DNA from 4 places in the Roseiflexus sp. RS-1 genome. Region 1 is predicted to be linked to each of the others. Evidence: riboswitches for the same ligand, from Rfam matches in the RefSeq annotation. Region 1 holds a riboswitch; each other region holds the start of a gene.

What was found. Region 1 has a riboswitch for thiamine pyrophosphate ahead of ROSERS_RS03460 (thiamine-binding protein). Riboswitches for the same ligand answer to the same signal wherever they lie in the genome.
Region 2: another riboswitch for thiamine pyrophosphate. It lies ahead of thiE (thiamine phosphate synthase); the one in region 1 lies ahead of ROSERS_RS03460 (thiamine-binding protein).
Region 3: another riboswitch for thiamine pyrophosphate. It lies ahead of cytX (putative hydroxymethylpyrimidine transporter CytX); the one in region 1 lies ahead of ROSERS_RS03460 (thiamine-binding protein).
Region 4: another riboswitch for thiamine pyrophosphate. It lies ahead of tenA (thiaminase II); the one in region 1 lies ahead of ROSERS_RS03460 (thiamine-binding protein).

What each region holds. Positions count from the first base shown of each region.
Region 1 is NC_009523.1:835,814-838,012, reverse strand. It holds gene ROSERS_RS03470 (ABC transporter substrate-binding protein) at 1-62, opposite strand, end outside; gene ROSERS_RS03465 (ABC transporter permease) at 59-877, opposite strand; gene ROSERS_RS03460 (thiamine-binding protein) at 867-1,163, opposite strand; TPP riboswitch at 1,276-1,391, opposite strand; gene ROSERS_RS03455 (alpha/beta hydrolase) at 1,525-2,199, opposite strand, start outside.
Region 2 is NC_009523.1:2,391,206-2,393,404, reverse strand. It holds gene htpX (zinc metalloprotease HtpX) at 3-893, shown strand; TPP riboswitch at 1,115-1,229, shown strand; gene thiE (thiamine phosphate synthase) at 1,297-2,007, shown strand; gene thiM (hydroxyethylthiazole kinase) at 2,050-2,199, shown strand, end outside.
Region 3 is NC_009523.1:3,454,728-3,456,926, reverse strand. It holds gene ROSERS_RS14270 (phosphoenolpyruvate hydrolase family protein) at 1-495, shown strand, start outside; TPP riboswitch at 882-994, shown strand; gene cytX (putative hydroxymethylpyrimidine transporter CytX) at 1,056-2,199, shown strand, end outside.
Region 4 is NC_009523.1:1,266,143-1,268,341, reverse strand. It holds gene ROSERS_RS05305 (DUF4058 family protein) at 1-542, shown strand, start outside; TPP riboswitch at 621-722, shown strand; gene tenA (thiaminase II) at 841-1,497, shown strand; gene ROSERS_RS05295 (hypothetical protein) at 1,494-2,199, shown strand, end outside.

The DNA of each region.
Region 1 (2,199 bases):
GGCGCCGCGCTGCACGCCGCCAGCACCAGCGCCGCCAGCACCACGATCCCTGTTCGTTTCATGGTTCGTCCCTCCACGATACTATCCAGCGCTCCAGCAGCGTCACCAGGGCGAACAGGACTATCGTCAGCAGCGATGTCACGAGTGCCGCGACGAAGACCTGATCGGTGCGAAAAGCGCGCAGCGAACGCGCGATGTAGACGCCAAGCCCGGCGCTCGCACCGATCCATTCAGCCAGCACCGCCCCAATAACGCTGTAGGTGATAGCGACTTTGATACCGGTGAAAATCGACGGCAGGGCGGCCGGCAGGCGCAACAGACGCAACAATTGCCAGTAATTCGCGCCCATTGCCTCCAGCAATCGCCGCTGATCGCGATCTGCCGCCTGAAGCCCATCGGCAGTGTTAACCACGATCGGAAAGAAGGTCACCAGCGCGACGACCAGCACCTTGGGGAGCATGCCGAACCCGAACCCTACCACCAGGAGCGGCGCAATCGCCACGATCGGCACCGTCTGCGATGTGACCAGCAGTGGATAGACGGCGCGCCGCAGCAGTGGCGAAGCATCGATCAGCACTCCCAGCGCAAAGCCGGTCACCAGCGCCAGCCCAAAGCCGGGAATGGTGACAGTCAGCGTCGCCGCGACGTGCTCACCCAGGATCGGCAGATTGCTGAACAGGGTGGTCAGGATGCGCGATGGCGGCGGCAGCAACCAGGCTGGCAGCGCCAGTTGCCATACGATGAGTTCCCATGCCGCTACCAGCGCGCTCAGCAGAACGAACGGCGGGAACGCCTGCGCCAGGCGTCGCCGCACCTCGCCGACGCGCCGCCCGATCGCCGTTTCCGGCGCGATCCGTTGCGCCTGCTCACTCCTCATACTTCGCCAGTTTCTCAGCGATTGTCGAACCGCGCGGGTCGTAATCCACCTTGATCAGTGTGAACACCCGTGTTGCGCCGGCAGCCAGCACCGCCTCCTGTGCGCGCTTGATCACCGTCATAATGTCGTCGTACTCTCCCTCGATGGTCGTCTCCATCGGACCCACCCGGTACGTCAGACCGCTTTCGGCAACCACCGCGATGGCTGCGTCCACTGCCGCATAGGTTGCGGCTTTATCCGGCAATCCGCCCGGCAACACCTCGAAACTGACGGTTATCGTCGCCACTGTCGCCTCCCTGTGAGCGTTCAATCCATCTTCGTCCTCTTGTGAGCGAAGAGAAGAGCGCTGCCCCCTGATGCAAAAACCGCCGCCCCCAGAAGTAGGGAGCGGCGGTTCATCAGTACACCGGTTGCATTCCCTACGCTGGTATGACCCAGGTCAGGTTCAAAGGGTCAGCGGCATTGTGGGGGCCGCACTCTCAGCCAGGCTCTCCTGGCTCCCCTAGCTGCGCCGTGCGCGGCGCTATCGATTGTTAAGCATAATGGTACGATAATCTGCGGGTCGTGTCAAATAGAACGTCAAAAAGGCTCTTGCATCCATGTTAAGTTTGTGCTAACATTCTGTTATCTCCTTCTCCTCTCTTCTCTCATCGAGGGCGTTCGACACGGTCGGGCGCCTTCGATGATTCATGGCGGAGGGCGCGGTCGTACAGCGGCAGGGTCAGGGCAATAAAACGATCAGCGGTGCGCCAGGTATGATCGCCATCCAGAATCACCGGGTCTTCCAACGCATTGGCAAGACCACGCGCGCGCAGGCATGCCAGCAGATGCTCACCGCGATAGTAGTTCGACTGCCATGGCTCCTGTGATTCCGGACCATATGCCACCACCCAGACGACGCGCGCGAGGGCGGCGGCATCACCGCGCAGGATCAGATTGGCGGCGTTGTGTTGGGCGATGAATGTCAGATCGCGCGGCACACCGTAGGCGGCGTCGAACATCGGATTGGCGATCACCCGGTCACGGCGACGCACACGCCGCCCCCGGTCGCAGGCGTACAGGAATGTGCCATCATACGCGCCAGCGCAGGCAAACAGATCGGGTCGCCGCGCCGCAACCGACAGCGCCATAGCGCCGCCGAGCGAAAAGCCGACGATGCCCCGCGCCCTTCCTTCGGGAATGACCGGGAAGTGTCGATCCACATACGGGATCAGATCATCGAAGAAGAAATCGGCGAAGCGCCCGCTGCCGATGCCGGTCGCGCCGTTCGCCAGGTGCGGCGCGCGCATGTTGACCAGCATGCCGGGGATGCGGTTATCATC
Region 2 (2,199 bases), 1.6 Mb from region 1:
CAATGACGAGACTGACGAATACATTGAAAACGACAGCCCTGCTGGCGACTCTGACCGTGCTGCTGGTTCTGGCGGGCCAGTGGTTTGGCGGGACGCAGGGTATGCTGATTGCTTTCCTGATTGCCGTCTTGATGAACGGCGGGGCATACTGGTTTTCCGACAAACTGGCGTTGAGCATGGCAGGCGCGCGGGAGGTCGACCGGTACGAAGCGCCGCGTCTCTACCAGATGGTTGCTCAACTGGCGCAGCGCGCCAATCTGCCGATGCCGCGCGTCTATCTGATCGACTCGGCGGCGCCAAATGCATTTGCGACCGGGCGCAGTCCAAAGCATGGCGCGGTTGCAGTGACAACCGGGTTGCTGCAACTGCTGAATGATAACGAAGTTGCTGCGGTCATTGCGCACGAGTTGGGGCATATCAAGAACCGGGACACGTTGATCAGCACAATTGCGGCAACGTTTGCCGGCGCCGTGGCAATTCTGGCGGATATGGCGCAGTGGGCGCTGTTGCTTGGCGGGTTTGGACGTCACGACGATGAGGGAGAGGATAGCGGGGTTGCAGGAGTGGTGGGCGGATTGCTGCTCATCCTGGTTGCGCCAATTGCAGCGACGTTGATCCAGCTGGCGATTTCGCGCACACGCGAGTTTGAGGCTGATGCCGCAGGCGCGACGATCAGCGGTGAACCGCTGGCGCTGGCTTCGGCGCTGCGCAAAATTGAGGCATGGAAGCAGCAACTGCCGCTGGCGACCAATCCGGCGATGGCTAACCTGTATATCATCAACCCGCTCGACGGCGGCGCAATCGTCCGTCTCTTCAGCACGCATCCGCCAACCGAAGAGCGCATCGCGCGGTTGGAGCAGATGGCATTCCACCGACGCGCGCTGGTCTGGTAACCCGCGCCTGGGAGCGCGAGCGTCCCGCCCGCACCGCTGGGTGCGCGGGCGTCGCTGGGTGCGCGGGCGTCGCTGGGTACGCGGGCGTCCCGCCCGCACCGCGTTTGGACGGCGTTCACCGGGCGAGCAACTAATCTGGGAAACATCTTGCCATCCGTCGCAGCATCGTGTATCATACCGTTAACTGCCTGTTGACAATTGTATAAAAATGCGCCGGTAAACGGCGCCACTGGGGGAGCCAGGCGAGCCTGGCTGAGAGTGCGGCCCCATCGATGCCGCAGACCCTTTGAACCTGACCTGGGTCATACCAGCGTAGGGAAGTGTCCAGACCAGAGTCTGCCGCTGATCCACGTTGGTGGGGTCAGCGGCAGTTTTGTTTCTGGCGCTTCAGGAGGGTACCGCTATGGTTCTGTCCACCCTGATCGAACCACTCCCGTCGGTCCAGTCTGATCCGATACCGTTTCCATCTGGAGGAGGTATTGTCTACGTCATTACCGACCGGCGCGCAGCTGGAGAGCGTGCGCTGACGGATATTGTGAGTGCAGCGTTGCGTGGTGGCGCGCATGTGATTCAACTCCGCGACAAGGACGTGCCGGCGCGCGACATGGTTGCACTGGGGCAGGCGTTACTTCCGCTCACCCGCGATGCCGGAGTCCCGCTCATCGTCAACGACCGTGTCGATGTCGCGCTGGCGCTCGATGCCGATGGCGTCCATGTCGGTCAGGACGATATTCCGGCGGAAATGGTGCGGCGGATCATCGGTCCGGAACGCATTCTCGGCGTATCGGTCGCAACGGTCGAGCAGGCGCAGCGCGCGATGGACGCTGGCGCGACGTATGTCAGTGTCGGCGATCTTTTCGGGACGCCGAGTAAACCGGATGCGGGACCACCCATCGGGCTGGAACCGCTGGCGGAGATTGCCCGCACGGTCAACCTGCCGGTGCTGGGCATCGGCGGCATCAACCTCGCAAATGCCGCTTCGGTTATTCGGGCAGGCGCTGTTGGCGTGGCGGTCATCTCGGCGGTGATCGGCGCGCCAGACCCTGAAGCAGCAACGCGGGCACTCCATGCCGTCATTGCGTCAGCGCTCGATGAACGTGCACGCGCCGGGTAGTCGATATGAGGACGATATGCTTCTACCAAAAGGAGGCGCACGATGGATCCTATCAACCAGCGCATTGGTGACATGCTTGCTCGCATTCGCGCAACCAGACCGTTGATCCACCACATTACCAATCTGGTCGTCATGAACGATACCGCGAATGTAACCTTGCACGTTGGCGGATTGCCGGTCATGGCGCATGAT
Region 3 (2,199 bases), 2.6 Mb from region 1:
TTTTCGGGCGTGCAGAACTTCCCCACCGTCGGGCTTATCGACGGCAATTTCCGCGCGAACCTGGAAGCCACCGGGATGGGATACGACAAAGAGATCGAAATGATCCATCTGGCGCACCAGATGGACCTGTTTACGTCACCGTATGTGTTCGATCCCGATCAGGCGCGCGAGATGGTGCGCGCCGGCGCTGATCAACTGGTGGCGCATGTCGGGTTGACCACTTCAGGAAGCATTGGCGCTGGCGTTGCTCTGACTCTCGACGAAGCCATCGAGCGGGTGATGGAGATCGCTGAGGCTGGCCGTCAGGTGCGATCCGACATTATTGTGATCTGTCACGGCGGACCGTTCGACGAACCCGAACAGGTCGGCATGGCACTGCGCCGCATGCCGGGGATTGCTGGATTCTTCGGCGCTTCGAGCATCGAGCGCCTGCCGACGGAACGCGCCATCCGCGCGCAGGTCGAGGCGTTCAAGCATCTGACTCTTGCCCGGTAAAACACGCTCAATCCAACGGCAGGTGATTAATGAAACATCTCACTGCTCTCGTCGTGTGCATCGCTCTGTGTATCAGTGCGTGCGGATCGCTTCCATCGCCCCTCTCCCAACCGACCGCAGCGCCGGTTAGAGGATAATGTCGGATCATTCACCTAATGAGATGCGATCCGATCAGCCAGTCACGTTGTTACCATGAATGTTCCGTATTCTGCCGCGCCCGTATCCCTTGTTCTCCAGCACCCTTCTCCTACAAGGGGAGAGATCTTCTATCCGAGGCGAGGGGGTGAGGGTCGCTTTTCTGGTTGCTTTCGTCGTGTTGAGCGACTTGACAGATAGAGAGGCAGCAGTGTATAGTAGACACCGCGCTGACCCCGGCACAACTGAATAAGCGTGTATGAGGGAGCTCGGAGGACCGGGCTGAGAGGATGGTCAAATCCACCATCGACCTCATGAACCTGATCTGGGTAATACCAGCGAAGGGAATACACGGTAGTAAAGCCAGCTCATGTCTGGCATTCACGCCACCCTTCGCAGGTGGCGTTTTTAGTTGGAGGAAGAGTATGTCACTACAAACTCGTTTCTACAAGTGGCTACCGCGTCTGCAAGCTCCACCAACATGGGGAATTGATCCTGTTCCTGCCGAACATCGTCGCCTGCGATGGTTTGACATCTTCGTATTGTGGTCGAGTCTTGGCGTCGGATTGCTAGTGTTGGAAGCCGGTGCACTGTTGGTTCCTGGCTTGAGTTTGCCGCAAGCACTACTTGCTATTTTAGTCGGTACCGCAATTGGCACACTCTTGTTGGCATTAGTTGGGGTGTTAGGGAGTGATCACGGCGTGCCTACAATGGTTTTGCTCCGCCCCGTGCTTGGGCGACGAGGTTCTTATCTGGCGACAATTTTCAATATCGTGCAGTTAATTGGCTGGACGGCCTTCGAGCTGTGGGTGATCGGTTTGGCTGCCGATCAGGTGGGTCAGGCGCTATTTGGTTTTAGTAACCATTATCTCTGGGTGGCGGTCTTCTCAGTCTGGTGCACTCTGTTGGCCCTTGGCGGACCGCTGGTGGTCGTGCGGGAGTGGCTCGAGAAATTTGGGATTTGGATCGTCTACAGTGTGACCATTTGGATGACAGTCTACCTTTTTACCCGCTACGATATCATTGCGCTGCTTAATCGGCCAGGAACGGGAGAGATGCCGTTTTGGCTCGGAGTGGATTTGGTAGCGGCAATGCCAATCTCGTGGCTCCCGCTCGTTGCCGATTATAACCGGTTTGTGCGTCGTTCGCGGGATAGTTTTTGGGGCACATATTTCGGCTTTGCCCTGACCAATGTCTGGTTTTATACGCTTGGCGCTCTCTTCTTGTTAACGGCGAATGTAAGCGAACCTACGCCTGATCATCTCATCACCGCAATTATGACCATGACCGGTGGCATTGTAGCACTTGCGGTCATCCTGGTTGATGAAACCGACAATGCGTTTGCTGACATCTACTCGGCGGCTATTTCGATTCAGAACATTTTCCCACAAATCGGTCAACGTCTCTTGATCGTGATTATTGGTGCAGTTGGCTTCTTATTTGCAACATCTCTCACAATGGGTGAATACTTCAACTTCTTGCTCCTCATCGGTTCGCTCTTTGTGCCGCTGTTTGGCGTTGTACTGGCCGACTATTTTGTCATTCGCCAGCGGGCGTCGGATCAGACTG
Region 4 (2,199 bases), 430 kb from region 1:
ACGCCCCGTCGCTCACCGGCGCGGCGCTCCTCGACATTCCCACCCGCTATGCCCGCGTCGAACTCCGCGCCGTCGCCGATGAGACCCTCGTCACTGCCATCGAACTCCTCTCCCCGGCCAACAAGCGCCCCACGCCTGACGGCGCCGACGCTTACGAGCAGAAGCGGCAGGACCTGTTTCGCAGCGGCGTCCATTTGCTCGAAATCGACCTGCTGCGCGGCGGTCGGCGTCCGCGCCTGGCGCGCCCCGACCCGCTCCCTCCCGCGCCTTACTTCGTCTTCCTCAGTCGCGCCGAACGCTGGCCCGCCGTCGATATCTGGGTTTGCCCGCTCGACCGACCGCTGCCCACCGTTCCCGTGCCGCTGCGTCGCCCCGACCCGGATACGCCGCTGCCGCTCACCCAACTGCTGCACCAGGTGTATCGCAATGCGCGCTACGATCTGCGGATCGATTACCGCCAACCGCCGCCGCCTCCCGACCTGACGCCGGACGAAGCCGCCTGGCTCGATGCCCATCTGCGCGCCCGCGGATTGCGTCCGTAGTCCTCTCAATCCTGCCAGCATCCGACAGGAATGTTGCACAGCGTCTTGACAGTCGCTGTCATCATGCGTATACTCCATACCGTTCCGTAGGGGCGCTTCGCTGACAGAGCGAGGCTGAGAAGTTACCCTTCGCACCTGATCCGGGTAATGCCGGCGTAGGAAATCGGAACCGGTCATCGGCTTCTTCTGCCGGTCGCCGTTTTCATCTCCTTCACGGTGCGCAGCCTCTCCATTGTGCGTTCCCCGACGGAAACACGGTCAAACCTTTTCACAGTTTGCGCAAAAAGGAGGGAACGCGATGCGCTTCACCGAAACGCTCTGGTCGTCAATCACCGACATCTACCAGGCGATCATCCGGCACCCGTTCAATGAGGAACTGGCGCAGGGCACGCTCCCGCGCGAAAAGTTTGCATTCTACATGCAGCAGGACGCGCTCTACCTGTCCGATTTTGCACGTGCGCTGGCGACGATGGCTGGACGCGCTCCCGATGAAGAAGCGTTGCTCCAGTTCGTGCGTTTCGCCGAGGGCGTGGCAGTGGTCGAACGTGCGCTGCACACGTCATACTTCCACGAGTTTGGGATCGAGACGCCAACCCGCCAGCAGTCGCCTTCGTGCTTCGCCTATACCAACTTCCTGCTGGCGACAACCGCCTGTCGCAGTTACCAGGAAGGGATGGCTGCGCTTCTCCCCTGTTTCTGGATCTACCGCGAAGTGGGACACGATATTTACAAGCGCGCAGCGCCGAATAACCCCTATCAGAAATGGATCGATACGTATGCCGGTCAGGAGTTCGGCGAATGGGTTGATCGCGCCATTGCGCTGACCGACAGGATTGCCGATCACGCCTCGGAGACGCAGAAAGAGCGGATGCGCGCCGCTTTCGTCTCTTCTTCGCGGCTGGAGTGGATGTTCTGGGATAGCGCGTACCGGCTTGAAGCCTGGTTGCCGTCATGACACAACGCACGCTGCTGGTGCTGGACTTTTCCGGGGTGCTGAGCCTGGAAGCGGTCTGCTTCGGAATGCCGGATCGCCTGGAGCAGGCGCTGCGGCATTCCGGGCTGTGGGAATTGGGCGTGGATGGTGCGCGCTACTGGAACGATGTCGTGAAACCGACATGGGAGATCGGAAGCACGACGCGCACCCCGTATGCGTACCTGGTGGCGCAGCGTGTGCATCCCCCGCACGTTGCGTTCGATGATGCGCTTCGCCGCGCTGAACAGTTCGTTCAAGCGTATATGCAGGCTTCCGTCATCGACCCGGTATGGCGCGCGCTGTTCGATGCGTTGCAATCGGCGAACAGCGTCGCGCCGCTGATCGCCACCGACCACTACGCCGAAGCGACGGCGCATATCGCACAGCAGATCGCGGCGATGGGATGGCGCGCGGCGGCATTGCAGACGGATGCATCAGGTCGGGTGTTGATCGATGGGAGCGCGTCTGCCTCCCTTCCACCCCACACCGTCGCGCTCGCCAACTCTGCCGACCTTGGCGCGCACAAAGAAGGTGCGCTGTTCTGGAGTCGCGTGCGTGCCGGACTTGCCATCGAACCGGATCAGATTCTGGTGATCGATGATTTCGGTGCGAATGAACATCTGCTCGACTTCTATGCCGATCCAGCAAAGGTCACCCGCCGGCAGGCGCAAACGCTTGCCGCGA